DNA from 2 places in the Limnobacter sp. G6BE5S genome. Region 1 is predicted to be linked to the other one. Evidence: predicted binding sites of a transcription regulator. Region 1 holds the regulator's gene; the other holds the start of a gene.
The links. Region 1 encodes LexA, which represses DNA repair genes until DNA is damaged. Its sites were predicted from a motif close to ACTGTATNNNNATACAGT; they were not measured.
Positions count from the first base shown of each region.

Region 1 (7,299 bases):
GCATTTACCTGAGTTTGTACAATTTGTTTGTTAATTTGCTGCAGCTGCTCATGGTGTTTGCAGGTGGCAGCCGCGAGTAAATACGCGAACCCTGGAAAAAGTTACTGCGAAGTAACTGATTTTTAAGCAGTTTTTTTGACACTTTGCAGCATCGAAAGTTGTTGCAAAGTGAATTTCAAAAGCGCAGTATGAAGTTTCAGTGGGTCGGTATCTATACTGACCGCCGAGTTGGTGAGGCAAACGCACCAACGAAAACGGGGCCGCAACGGCCCCGTTTGTTATTTATACGCTCAGTAAAGTAATCACAAATAATCGCTGTAGGCCAACCGCTCAAACACCGCAATTGATTCAACATGCGCCGTGTGTGGAAACATGTTGACCACCCCTGCTTTCATGAGTTTGTATGAACCTAGATTGCACAACACGGCAGCGTCACGCGCCAAGGTGCCAGGATTACAACTCACATACACAATACGTTTGGGCTGAAATTCAGCACGCGCCCCCACAATGGCCTTACAAATTTCCAAAGCGCCATCACGCGGTGGATCGACCAACACTTTGTCGTACTGCCCCCAGCTTTCCCACTCGGGTGTTTCCACTTCGAACAGATTGCGTACATGAAACTCTGTTTTGTCTGCCAGGCCATTGAACTGCGCGTTTTCACCAGCCCGGTCAACCAGGTCTTGCGAACCTTCAAAGCCTTTCACGTAACTGCTTTTTGTAGCCAAAGGCAAAGAAAAATTGCCCAAACCGCAAAACAGGTCAAGCACGCGGTCTTCAGGCTTCAAATCGAGCAATGACACCGCACGGCTAATCATGGCGTCGTTGATCAGGTGGTTCACTTGCGTGAAGTCGGTGGGCCGAAAGCGCATACGAATTCCAAAACTGGGAATTCGATAGGTCAGGTCCACTGGTTTGTCTGCTTCCAGACGATGCGCAGTGGCCGGGCCACCAGGTTGCAACCACCAGTCGATTCCCCACTCAAGGCCGAAGGCACGAAGTGTGTCCAAATCGGAGTCACTAAAAGGTTCGAGATGGCGCAACACCATTGCGGTAACGCCATCGCCCACGGCCAACTCAATTTGGGGCACACGCATGTAAATGCTGAGCGTAACCAACATATTGCCAAGCGGCACAATCATGTTGGAGACATGCTTGGGCAACACATGGCATTGCTGCATGTCGGCCACATACGAGGAAGCTTTCTCGTGAAAACCCACAAAAAAGCGATCTTTCTTGATCACGAAACGGGTGCTTAGGCGTGCACGGTGACGATAACCCCAAAACGAGCCGTAAATAGGCGGCATCATTTGTTCAGGGGTTTGGCGGCCAATCCGTTGCAACAGGTCTTCAAGGGCACGATTTTTGATGGCCACCTGGGCATTGGGTTCGATGTGCTGCATGGCACACCCGCCACACACGCCGTAATGCGGACACTTGGGTGTGGTTCGCGTGGACACGCTGTTGAGCACCTGAAGCGTTCTGCCCCTTGAATAACTCGGCTTGACGCGAGTAACTTCAGCAACAACAGTTTCGCCGGTGATGGCACCATCGATAAAATGCACCTTGCCATCGACATGACCAATACCATTGGCATCCAGATCAATCGACTCAATGGCAACTTGCACCTGTGGAAACACCACAGGTGTTCTTTCTTTTTTCTTTTTGCGGCCCATGGCTACTTTCGATAAAAATTAACGGGCTGGCAGGTAATCCATTGGGTCAACAGGTTTGCCCTGCTTGCGAACCTCAAAATGTAATTTGGGGCGATCGGAATCGGACTGCCCTGCTTCCGCAATTTTTTGGCCCTTGGTCACGGGTTCACCTTCTTTGACCAACAAGGTTTTGTTGTGCGCATAGGCTGTCAACAAATTGTTGTCGTGTTTCAAAATGATCAGGTTGCCATAACCACGCAAGGCGTTACCGGAATACACCACACGCCCGGCCTGAGAGGCCATTACGGGGTCACCCACTTTGGCAGCAAGGTCAATGCCCTTGTTCACACCTGCTTTGTACCCTTGAATAATTTCACCCGGGTGCGGCCAAATAAAGCCCAAAGTAACCGCCACTGGCGCAGGCGGCTTGATTTCGGGCGCTGGCGTGGCATCAACAGGTCTTGCGCCACCCGCCGGGGTAATCGGGGTCACTTCAACACCGCTGTCTTCAATGGTTGAGCCTGCCACGACGCCAGGCGCGCCTGTTACACGCAGTTTTTGACCAATACTCAGCTTGCTGGGATCGCTCAAGTTATTGGCTCGAGCCAGTTCACGCCAATCAAGACCAAAATCAAGGGCAATGCTGTACAGGGTATCGCCGGCCTTCACGGTGTAAACACCATCGGTGGCCACTGCAGTATCGGAGGATCTGGACGGCAAACGATCCACAACCGGGGCTTGATTCCCAGTTGTAGTACACGCGCCAAGAAAAATAAGGGTTGCAAACCCAACTGCCAATGCACGTGTGTGACCCAGCAATGGGGTTCTAGTTAATGCGCCACGTTTCATACGATGCGAGTTCCTTGTAACAGGGGTACGAATTTTACCAAGTCTTTTTTCTCACGATGCCATTTATCGACCTTCAAGCGATCAACAATGACCAGATTTTGCTGATTTTGATCAGCCACGGGCACAATAAGACGCCCGCCAATTTTGAGTTGCTTTAATAAAGCTTGCGGAATTTCCAAACCAGCTGCGGCCACAATGATGACATCAAAAGGTGCCTGTGCGGGCAAGCCAGCTAGCCCATCACCATGAATTACTTTGACTTTCGGAAAGTCTGCAAGCTTTAAATTACGCTGGGCCTTGTCATACAACGCCTCAATGCGCTCTATGCTGACCACTTGTTTTGCAATCTTGGCAAACACAGCGGCCTGATAGCCACAGCCCGCCCCCACTTCGAGCACATTGTCGAGCTCAGTCCGACCATCCAGCGCGTATTCCGCAAAACGCGCCACGGTGAACGGGCGCGAAATGGTTTGTTGGTGACCAATCGGTAGTGCTGCATCTTCATAGGCCCGCGAAGCAAAAGCTTCATCCACAAAAAGGTGGCGCGGTACTGTGCCAATCACATCCAGCACACGCTGGTTCGTGATGCCCAATGTTTTAAGCTTTTGAACCAGATGCCCGCGTGCGCGCTCAGAGGTCAGGCTTGACCCACCGAGGCGTTCCGGTATGCGATCCAGTTTGCGCGCAGACTGGGTAATCAGCGCAGGTGCTGGCTTGAAGCGAGGCTTTTGATCCATTTTTTTGTTTTACAGCCAATCGGCCAGGGTTTTCATTTGTTCAAGGTCAGTCAAATCAGCCTTCAATGGGCTGATTGAAATTTTACCCTGCTTCACCGCATAAAAATCGGTTCCAGGGCCAGCATCTTTCGCGCCACCGGGTGGGCCAATCCAGTAAACGGTTTCATCTTTGGGATTCTGGGTTGGAATAACTGGTTCAGCATGGTGCCGTTTGCCCAAGCGGGTGCATTCATAGCCCTGCATGTCGTCGTAAGGAATGGGAGGAATATTCACATTCAGCAAGCAGTGTTCAAGCCCCAGTGGATTGTTCAGAAAACGGTCCACGATTTCAGCAGCAACACGGGCCGCGCTGTCCAGGTGCGCATAACCCTTGCCGGCCAGCGAAAAAGCAATGGCAGGCAGACCACACTGGAAGCCTTCCATGGCTGCGGCCACGGTGCCCGAGTAAATGGTGTCGTCGCCCATATTGGCACCGTTGTTGATACCGGAAACGACAAGATCGGGGCGGCGTTCCAGCAAACCTGTTACTGCCACATGCACGCAATCGGTGGGGGTGCCATTCACATAGCGAAAACCGTTGGCCGCTTTGCGCACAGTAAGCGGGCGATCAAGCGTAAGGGCGTTTGATACACCTGATCGGTCTTGTTCGGGCGCCATGACTTCCAGGTGAACTGTGTTGCCGAATCGTTCTAGCAAGGCACCATGCAGGGCCAGAATGCCAGGGGCGCTGTAGCCATCGTCGTTGCTGATTAAAATATGGGGAATGGTCAAAATCAGGCTTCCTTGCGGCGAAACACCCAAGTGTTTTCAGTGGATTCTTTGGCTGCAAAAGAATAACCGGCGACCTTGAATTTTTTCAGTTGCTCTACATCAGTGATGCGTTGATCAACAATGTGACGGGCCATCAGGCCGCGGGCCTTTTTTGCAAAGAAGCTAATGATTTTGTACTGACCATTTTTATAGTCTTGAAAGGCAGGCTGTACCACACGTGCATTCAAAGCCTTGGTATCGACCGACTTGAAATATTCATCCGAAGCCAGGTTCACCAGCACCGGGTCTTTTTTGCCGAGCTCTTTGTTCAAAGCGGGCGCCACAGTTTGCTTCCAGTATGCGTACAAATCTCTGCCTGCCGAATTGGGCAGCTTGGTGCCCATTTCAAGCCGATAAGGTTGCATTAAATCGAGCGGGCGAAGAATGCCGTACAAACCCGACAAAATACGCACATGCTTTTGGGCAAAGGCCAGTCCATCTTCGTCCAGGGTTTTGGCATCAAAACCATCATACACATCGCCATTGAACGCCAGCAATGCAGGCCGCGAATTTTTCTTGGTGAACTTGGTTGACCATTCGCTGTAACGCGTTGCGTTAAGCACCCCCAACTTGTCAGAAACTGACATGAGTTTGGAAATATCAGCCGGACTCATAGGGCGAAGAATGTTCACCAACTCGGCTGCCTGCTCAACAAATTGGGGCTGCGTGCTGGTTGAAACGGACAAGGGTGTTTCGTAATCGAGCGATTTTGCGGGAGAAAGAACTACAAGCATGGACATGCATCACCTGGTTGTTACTACGGGTTTATTATCGCAGGATCTGGCAGGTGATTCAGGGACAGGGTGGTGTGAAGCCGGGAAAAATACCCAAGACAAGGTATGCGAGACACTGGTTTTTTTGAGGTTGGCCGCGGATGCGACATTGTCGCTCCGCTTCTGGCCGTGTCTCCCAGGCTGTCTCTCCCGAAGATGAATGTATTACCTGTCATATGCACAAATGGATTCAAGCAAATGTGTTGGCAAGTTTTGATTTACTGTATATAATCACAGCATGTCAATTCGAGATTGGTGCCATGAAAGGTTTAACTGCTCGTCAACAAGAAATTCTGGATCTGATTCGCGATCAAATCGCGCAATTTGGCCGCCCCCCAACCCGTGCTGAAATTGCACGGCAATTGGGCTTTCGCTCTGCCAACGCGGCAGAAGATCACTTACAGGCTTTGGCCAAGAAAAACGTCATCGCGCTCGATGCCAGCACCTCGCGCGGCATTCGCCTGCTGGGTGAATATGCTGAAGGTTTGGAAGAAACCGCCAGCAAGGCAGCCGAACGTGCATTCGAGCATTTCATGCAACTGCCGCTAATTGGCCGTGTTGCAGCAGGCAGCCCGATTCTTGCGCAAGAACACGTGGAAAAACAAATTCCGGTTGATCCATCGCTCTTTCCCGACAAGCCCGATTACCTGCTGAAAGTACGTGGCATGTCCATGAAAGACATCGGAATTATGGATGGCGACTTGTTGGCAGTAAAAAAAGCAAGCACCGCACGCGCAGGTCAGGTGGTGGTTGCGCGTGTGAACGACGATGTCACCGTGAAACGTTTTTTTCAGAAAGGCCATGTGGTTGAGCTGCAAGCTGAAAACAGCGATTTCGCCCCCATTGAAGTCGACTTGCGAACAGAAACATTCGCAATTGAAGGTTTGGCTGTTGGTTTGATCCGCCAGGGCCAGTTGCACTAAAAAGCAGTCATTGCACCAAGAGCAATGTCGGGGGTTGTTGTGTCGTCTGATCTTGCCAACATTCACCCTGGCGTTTGGCGCGCCCATCAGCTAGCCAGCAACACCAGCGTACGCATACCTAGCGGCTTTGCTGCCCTGGATCAACAATTGCCAGGGGGTGGCTGGCCCACCCGAAACCTGATTGAACTGCTGTTGAAACACCACGGCATCGGCGAGCTTCGCTTTCTGATCCCCGTGTTACGCAAGCTTTCGCTAGAACAAAAAAAACTGGTGCTGATTGGCGCGCCACTGCTTCCACTTACACCCGTATTTGAACAGTTCGGTGTGGCTTTAAACCAAGTCCATTTAATTCAAACCGACAAACCTCAAGATCGGCTTTGGGCGATTGAACAAGTACTTCAAAGCGATTCATTTGGTGCGCTTTTCATGTGGTTACCCGAGGAAAAAGCATTGTGCAGCCCCACCGTATTACGCCGCTTGCAATACCAGGCCACACGCTCACAAGGTTTAAGTTTTGTATTTCGCCCTATTCGGGCACAAATTCAGCCCTCCCCGGCTTCGCTGCGTTTGTGCCTGACCGCGCAAAGCCCCAACAGCTTGCGCGTGCATTTGATCAAACGCAGGGGCCCTGTGCTGGAACAAGCAGTATTGATTGATTTACCCAAACCGCAAGGTGCTTTACCCGACACCCCGCACTCACAGGAGCTTGTTCGTGCGCTGGATCGCCCTGAGTTACAAACAAACTTTCAAACAACCCTGCAAGCCACAGGAAACTACACCTCAGTTTGACGCCAATTCACTGTTTGAATTGGCAGCACATTACAGCCCGATGGTGTGTTGGCGACAAGACCAACACCATGAATATGCGGGGTGGTTGGTTGAAGTGCACAGCAGCTTCAGGCTGTTTGGTGGTGCACAGGCTTTGCTTTCGCAATTGTGGCAAAGCGCAGAAGAGTTTCCTGGTGAACTGCAACTGGCCAACCACCACACCGCCACTGGGGCTTGGTGGCTTGGTAAATGTGCGCCTGCGCACACTGAAAGTGACTTTCTGGCCATGCTGAGTTTCAATGACAACAGCTTGTTGTCCCTGCCAACACATGCACTGGATTGCGATTTAAAGTTACAAACCACCTGGCAACAATGCGGCTTTAATCGCATTGGTGATTTGTGGCGTTTGCCGCGCGACGGGTTTTTAAAACGCTTTGGCGCGCAGGCACTGGCAGAACTTGATTCAGGCTTTGGCGTTCAAAACAAATTGGCACCAGGCGCGGTTAGCCACACACCTGCCAACACCTTTGAACAAGAAACGGAATTGCCGTTTCACAGCGACAGGCTAGACCTGATTGAGCACCACGCACAAACCCTGCTTCAAGCAGTGTGCCGCTGGTTAAAGCAGCAAAAACATGGTGCACGTGAATTGCAGTGGTCCTTCAAGCATGCGCATGGTGAAGAAATTTTGCGCCTTCGAAGTGCGCAGCCCACCGACTGCCTTGATACCTGGAAACGGCTGCTGCACCACCAACTGGGGCGAATGCAATTTGAAGATGACATA
Region 1 covers NZ_JBZFLM010000004.1:222,272-229,570, reverse strand. The annotation lists gene ACVL1J_RS09055 (Bax inhibitor-1/YccA family protein) at 1-80, shown strand, start outside; gene rlmD (23S rRNA (uracil(1939)-C(5))-methyltransferase RlmD) at 303-1,676, opposite strand; gene ACVL1J_RS09045 (peptidoglycan DD-metalloendopeptidase family protein) at 1,695-2,504, opposite strand; gene ACVL1J_RS09040 (protein-L-isoaspartate(D-aspartate) O-methyltransferase) at 2,501-3,241, opposite strand; gene surE (5'/3'-nucleotidase SurE) at 3,251-4,012, opposite strand; gene yaaA (peroxide stress protein YaaA) at 4,015-4,785, opposite strand; gene lexA (transcriptional repressor LexA) at 5,085-5,747, shown strand; gene imuA (translesion DNA synthesis-associated protein ImuA) at 5,787-6,536, shown strand; gene ACVL1J_RS09015 (DNA polymerase Y subunit UmuC family protein) at 6,460-7,299, shown strand, end outside.

Region 2 (7,299 bases), on a different contig from region 1:
GTCGATGCGGCGATGGCTGCGTCAATTTCTCGAAGTACTGCGCGGTACTCATCTTCGCCACACTTTGCGCCAAGCCTCAGCAGCGCTTGCGCGAGCACGGGGACTGCTTTGAAGGCCTGCTGAATGAGATATGACTCGCTGCCGCCTTGTGATTTCAAACGCAGGATGTACCCAAGGGCAACGCGAGCTTCTTCCTGGATGCTGCCAACCGGCACGGTCGCGTTGTCGACGGCGACGCGACCTAGCAGCACGCCTATCGCCGAGGCGTGCTGCTGGACCGGATGAAGGAACGTGTGCTTCGACGGTGTCGCGCTCGGCAGCGGCTTATTGAGAAGGGTGCAAAGCCTCGCGTGATGCATCACCGCGCCGACCAGATCACCCAGCCCAGCTAGGTCTGTCTCGTCATCGCACATGGAGATCATCGGTGCAACCAGCTTGTCGAACAGGGCCTCGGCTAGATCACGACGGTTAACTTCGAATGCAATCAGTGCTATCCGGCGGCGGTAGCCGTTGGGTACGTCTCCGAAACCAGGAAGGGCGGCGGCAAAATCAAAAAGGGTAATCGCTTGCGCAACGTCGCCACGCCGGCTAGCCATAAGCCCTGCGTAAACCATCACGGACGGCTTATCTTCGTCGGCTACCTCGAGCTTGCTACAGATTTCTTGCGGATCGGCTCCAACCTTCTGAAGAAGCAGTGCCTCGGCTGCTTCCCTCCTCAAATGCTGGCGCAGCGCGACGCTAGTTTCTGGATCCACCGTTTCGGGCTGGCGTAGCCCCTCTGCGACGAGGTGGTCAATTGCTGTTCGGATCTGCTCGGTATCTCGGAAGTGGACGGCGCGCCTTGCCCATCTTTCGAATTCCTTGATGTTGTAGTCGTTCCCGTGGTTCTGGAACTTGGACGTATGGAGCTGCGCTAGTGGCTCAAGGCTTTCAAACAGCTCCCTTGCTCGCTCGAAGTCGCCTCGCGCCAACAGGACATCGACAACCTCATAGCCCTGGCTGGGGAAGGACTGCACGAAAGAGAGCGCTGAATCAATATCCCCGACCGCCAGCATCGCCAGCGGCAACTGCTCGGCATATTCAAGGGCTGTTTCGCGCCGGCCCACTTCGTCACGACATAGCAGCAGCCGCGTGAAGGCGGTCGCATCATGCGTTCCACGCACTGCCAGCAGAGCCAGCCGGATGTCGGCATGGATCTCTGCGATAGAACGCCCATTAGCCATTTGCTGTCTGAAGCGAGCGGGCATCGCCAGCGCAAGTACATCGGCACCGTCGCCGGCACGGGCGCGGTAGCGAAGCTCAAGCCACCGCTGAGCCGAGTCGTGCGGCGCGTTCTTCGCCAGCTCGGCGAGGTCACGGTACACGCGCTGAGAGTATTCGGCGTCGACGCTTCCGAGGCGGGTTCGCGGTTGAGCGATGACGAATAGCCTGAAGCTGTTGTGGAAGACGCTCCATCCATGGAGTGAATTGCGGAGCAGGTGCCGTGCAACGAACAGGGCGCGCTCAATCGCGGACTCCTTGACCACCGTTGCCAGCAGCCGCAGATCCATTGGCGCTTCGGCCCGGGCGATGAAGCCCAGTACGTCCATGGCATCACTGTCGCTTGCGATTTCGCGCCAGGCAGCGGTGTAAACGGTCTCAATGTCACCTTCGAACGGCATCCCGCCACTGAGAAGGTGCTTGCGGCTGGCTTCGTCGGCGTGTAACAGCGCCTGAATCAAGTAGCGCGTTGCCAGCGGGTGGCCCTGCGTGAGATTGCTCAGGTCCAATCTAGGAATCTCGGCAGGCAGGCCGAGCGCATCTGCCATCCGGGCGATCTCCTCGCGGCCGAGACGCCCCATGAGAACCTGTCGCTCGCTCTTCTCCGCTTGCTCTTTTACGGCCGGCTTCAGATTAGCAAGATCCAGCCGCTGCGTGCCGAGCACGAACACAACCCCGTTAGGGATAGCCGCGGGAAGAGGCAACTCGCCCAGAAGCGAATTGGTCGGCCTCTCCTCGCGAGGCACATGGTCGAGCCCGTCGACGACGATGATTGTTCGTATCCCATCGCGGTTGAAGCGTTCGCCAGCCTGCCGCACCAAGACTCCGAATTGTTCGCGGCGCTCATGCAGCGAGTCATCGCGGAGACGAAGTCCAACCAAACCGCTGTTGCGCAGCTGCGTGCCGACGTCGATCAGGAAGTTGTCAGCCTCCCCGCGACCAACGCCTTGAGCAGCGCCTGGCACGTACGCCAAGTAGCGAACGAGCCGGACATTTGCTTCAGTGGCCAGCGCAACCTGCAGGAGGGTTGATTTCCCTGAGCCAGGTGGTCCTATGAGTGAGACGTAGCCCTGGTCTACGGCATGCAGCGCGGCCAGCAGCTTGACCTCAGTGTCGCGGTTGCGCTGGACATAGGCGCCTACCGGGAACCGATGAATAAGCAACGTCTTGGCGGGATCGCGCCAGCCAAGCTCACGAAGCAGCTCGTCACGCGTCCACCTGTCCTTGTCGCGTACATCGGCGACCAGCTTGGGCAGTACGCTGGCAATCTCGGATGCCTGTCGGGCCTGCTCCGCGTTTAGCTTGTGCGACTGGATGAAGTCGGCCGCAGCTCCGTACACCACACGAAGGCTGTGCAAGAACTTTTCGAAGTCGTCAGCGCCTAGGCCAGCTTTACTGCGAAGGTTGTCGATCAGGCGACTCCATTTTGGCGTGCACCAATCGGCTATCGGCCGACTCCGATGCTGCTGGAGCTCTTCAAGAAATGCCGCGCTGTGGGGCGGCGTGCCGTCGCCTGGCTTGTCAGTGATCGACGGAAAGTCATTGACAACCAGGCGAATCTCGACCTGGCTTCCCGGGTTGTCCTTGCTTAGGCATTGCCAAGCATGAACCAGGGGCTTCAATAGGCCGTTGGCGCCAGTAAACAGGGTCTCAACAGTGAAGGTGCTAGGGAACTTGGAAGTCTTGAACTGGTGGCCGACCACCAAGCGATCGAAGCCGAGTACCAGGTCGTCGGCAATGCCCGCGTTTCGGTCGGCGACGCCGATCCACAGCAACTCGTCGCGCTCCAGCGCTGAGTAGATTGCAGCGCCAGCCTGCTCATATTGGCCGACATAGCCACGGATTGCTCTGCGTTCACCTTCCGCCGGTGCCGCTACGGGAGTCCCATCAGTGGATCGATTCTTTTTCTTGGGCATATTCGGAACGATAGAATTGAATTCGGTAGTTGACGCAAACCGGGGAAAACCTGCTTTGGCATAACCTAAGGCATTTAACCATATAAGATACATCCTGCTGAATCACTGAACAGCGTTCTAAAATGAAGCTTGGACCGACCCGATAGAAACGGTTATTGGCAAAGTCGATGGTAATTGACTCGAAAATAACTGTTATCGGACGTCTTGGATTGCAAAGGTGAGTCCACTAAGGCCGAAAAGCGCTCAACTCGTGATCGGCGTCTCACCCCAACATGTCGTGTACTTCGGGCTTCTGTTCCCACACCTCATCGCCCAAGTTCTGTCGAATCCGCTAGAAGCTGTAATCAAGGAATCTCGTCCAAACCTGACATTGATTTCATCCAGTGCTTTCATCAGTTTTGCAGACTTTTCCTGCCCTGCTGTATCCGCAAACAGATCATGCTGATAACTCGCTTTTTCAGTTAAGCCCGTTAACATCACACCCACTTTTTTGTACACAAAGCCAGGCTTGAACAAATGCTTAATCACCTGCACAGCAAGGTCTGAAATCAATCGTGTGTCGTCAGTTGGAATCCCGAACGACACATGGTGATTGGCACTGTATTGCGCAGCCCTCGGATCAAACGGATTGGTACGAAGAAACACATACAAACCACCCGCCAGTGATTGCTGTGCACGCAGTTTCTGGGCCGCCCTTTCTACATAAGCGGAAATGGCTTCACACAAATGCGCAACCTCGGTAACGGGTTGCCCAAAACTTTTCGAACTCATAATTTGCTGCTTGTCCGGTGCAACATCTTCCAGTTCCAGGCACGGCAGGCCCCGCAGTTCTTGGCAGGTTCGTTCCATCACCACATTGAAGTGTTTGCGAATTTCAGCAGGCTTGGCGTTGCGAAGATCAAGCACCGTGTAAATGCCCATGTCATTCAAACGCGCAGCCACGCGCCGCCCTACTCCCCACACTTCGCCCACATCAATTGCGGCCATCAGTTTCACGCGCTCGGGTCGTGGAATGTCATGCAGGTCGCACACGCCATTGAAATGCGGCATTTTCTTGGCCATGTGGTTGGCCAACTTGGCCAGGGTTTTGGTGGGGCCAATGCCCACACACACAGGCAAGCCCAACCATTGGCGCATACGCTCGCGCATTTGTTGCCCCATGGCTGTGGCCGATAGGTAAAGCTTCAGTACCGATTCAATTTGCAGAAAACTTTCATCAACGCTGTACACTTCGGTGTCCGGGCAAAAGGTAGAAAGCACATCCACCGCCCGTTGGCTCATGTCGCCATACAGGGTGTAGTTCGATGAATACGCCAAAATTCCATGTTGTTTAGCAAGGTCTTTTAACTTGTGCCAGGGTTCGCCCATTTTTACGCCGAGGGCTTTGGCCTCGGCACTGCGGGCAACAGCACAGCCGTCGTTATTGGACAGCACCACCATGGGCACGCCTTCAAGCTTGGGGTTAAAAACCCGCTCGCAAGACACATAAAAATTATTTACATCAACCAGCGCAAAAACTGGGTCAGCTTTGGGTACCATAGCGGCGCGCTACTCCCACAACCACACCCCAAATCTCCAGCTCGCTACCCTCTTTAAATACAATGGGTTGGTAGTTCGGGTTTTCTGGCCGCAATTCCACTTTCGAAGCAGTTTTATAAAGCCGCTTGATGGTGTACTCACCATTTACCACCGCCACCACGATGTCTTTGCTTTTGGGGTTCACTGATCGGTCAACAATCACCTTGTCGCCTTCCACAATGCCTGCATTAATCATTGAATCACCTTTCACGGTGAACATGAAGGAAGCAGGTTTGTTGCGAACCAAGTAATCGTTCAGGTCCAACCCATCTTCCGCATAATCAGCCGCAGGCGAAGGAAACCCGGCAGACAGACTGTGCAACACCAAGCGCATCCTATGACTTTTCGCCCCTTGAACAATTGAACCTGGGGACTGTGACAAGGTGCCGATAGAATGCTTGAATACAGGGCTTGAAGAATTTTTGGCCATTACGAAACTCACATTATATTTACTGTATATATAATCAGTATACCGTCACGGTCAAAATTTATTCAATGCCCATCTAAAAGCACCCCAAAATCCTTAGCAACTCTTCAATTCCAAGACTGCAATACTCGAATAGCAACTTAATTTATCTTTAATCACGTGTGCAACATCTTGCCCAGAAGTGCCGCCAAGAGTAGCTCATCTGCGCAAAATGAGCGGCAGGTTACATGCTCATTCCTAGGCTTGGTTTTGTGAATTCTGGCTGCTTGAGAAACTCGTCGAAGTCGGCTTCGGTCAATGTACGATTGTGCTCAGCAATTCGCTGGTTCAATTCAGCGGTTGCGTTTGGTAGGCCGCGCTTAGTCGCCCAATGCCCCTTTTGCCCCAGTGGAATCGTTGGAATCTCAGGTGATCCACGACGCCTCGCCGACTTCGAATGCATGAACAGGTCAATTCCTGCCTCCCTAGCCTTCGCATTGATCATATTTGCCACCTCCGTTCTGATCTTCTCGATCTCGACTCGGCCGGTTCTGCCATCGTCTAGAACCCTTGTTTTTTTGTCAAACCCGCGTGGGGTCATTTCTCTTGTTGAAAATAAAATGTGCGTGTGCCAATTTTGGTTATGAAAAAATCCGGGTGCACTTTGCATGGGTACTGCGTGCTGCCCTTTGAGTTTGAAAAGCTCCTCCGCCGAAAAAATCTTTGGCTCATGAATGTCCGCTTGAACAACCACCTTGTATTGCTTAACCAGGTAGTGCGCAATTTCCGCAACCAATAGAGCACGTTCTTCATAGGAAAATTCTGCGGGCAAAGAAATCATAAGCTCACGGGCCAAGCGGCTATTTTTTCGCGTGTCTGCCTTGGCTGCTGCGTTCCACACTTTTTCTGGGTACAAAGCCCAACCCGGGGAATTCTTTGGGGCCGTTATGTAACTGAAGCAAACATCTTTTCGATGCGAATAATCGTAAGTCTTCCCTGTTTCCGCATCGGTGATTTTTTGACCTGCTCGATAGGCTGAGCGCTGCACAATCGAAGCCCCGTCAGACCTTGAAACAACATTTATTTGGCACTTAAAGTTCTTCACGTTAATACTCCAAAAGGTAGTTTGCGTATCTGAAACAAGAGCAAATTGGTGTGGTCGCGTACGTTCAGATCAAGAAATATTTCAGAACAACAGATCACTGCATGTTTTGCATGGTTGCGTTCTTCAACTTGTTCTCAAGAATAAATCTCACTGCTTTTTTAACCTAGTAATTCGTTTACCTCAAAAGCACTGTGTTCTAAATTTAGTGCTCAAAGCCATAACTAAAGAAGGAAAAAAATGCGAACAGCACAACAACGACTTGCTGAAATTGAACGCAAACAAATTCTCTTAATTAAAAAAGCACGTATCGAAGAGACAAGAAAAACTCAAAAAGTGGGCGAGTTCGTACGCGAGCACATGCCGAATGTTGAAGCAAGCCAAGAGTTCCTTGCTTGGTTGCGGACAGACATTGACAAGGCATTATTCGGCGTCACCATCGACAAAAGGGAGCGCATGCCACGGGGCGAGAAGGCTTCGAGTGGGCAAAAGCACGAAGAGGTCAAGCCCAAAAGCATGGAGCCAAAGGTTGCAAATAAAAACAGACCCAGTTTTGCAACGGAAGCCAGCCTCAAGGGGCTTCCAGAAGAGGTTCAGGTCAAGGTAGCAGCGATGACAAAAAAGCCTGAGCCGAGCCCACTGACTGGCGGTGCAGGTGACTTTTTAAGGAACAGGCTCAATGGACAAATCTAAGCTGGCCAACATCGCATTACTGAAGCAAGCTGTTGGCGAAGCAAAAGGCCTTGGCGTTCCCGAAAGTCCAATTAGATATGATGAAGACGATTTTAATTGTCTGTTTGCCTGGGAAATTTCGAACGCAATTGCGTTTGATTGGGCCAAAAGGACCCTCACCGAAATTGATAGGGACTTCATTTTTGGCGTGGGCTTGAAAGATACAAAAAGAGGACTAGTTGAAGCTGCGGCAGTAGACTTGCTAGAAGTTATAGAGGCCGAATCCTTTGATGAGCTTGCTGACTTGCGAGATGGTCGCCAGTATGAGCTGCATGGGCTGACGAAGTTCGGGGATGATGATTTTG
Region 2 covers NZ_JBZFLM010000007.1:131,283-138,581, reverse strand. The annotation lists gene ACVL1J_RS13655 (ATP-binding protein) at 1-3,176, opposite strand, end outside; gene ACVL1J_RS13650 (Y-family DNA polymerase) at 3,420-4,715, opposite strand; gene ACVL1J_RS13645 (LexA family protein) at 4,699-5,184, opposite strand; gene ACVL1J_RS13640 (MobA/MobL family protein) at 5,405-6,265, opposite strand; gene ACVL1J_RS13635 (hypothetical protein) at 6,503-6,955, shown strand; gene ACVL1J_RS13630 (hypothetical protein) at 6,942-7,299, shown strand, end outside.
Region 2: a site for LexA is predicted at 5,206-5,223, ahead of ACVL1J_RS13645 (LexA family protein). Genes of this name have one in related genera too.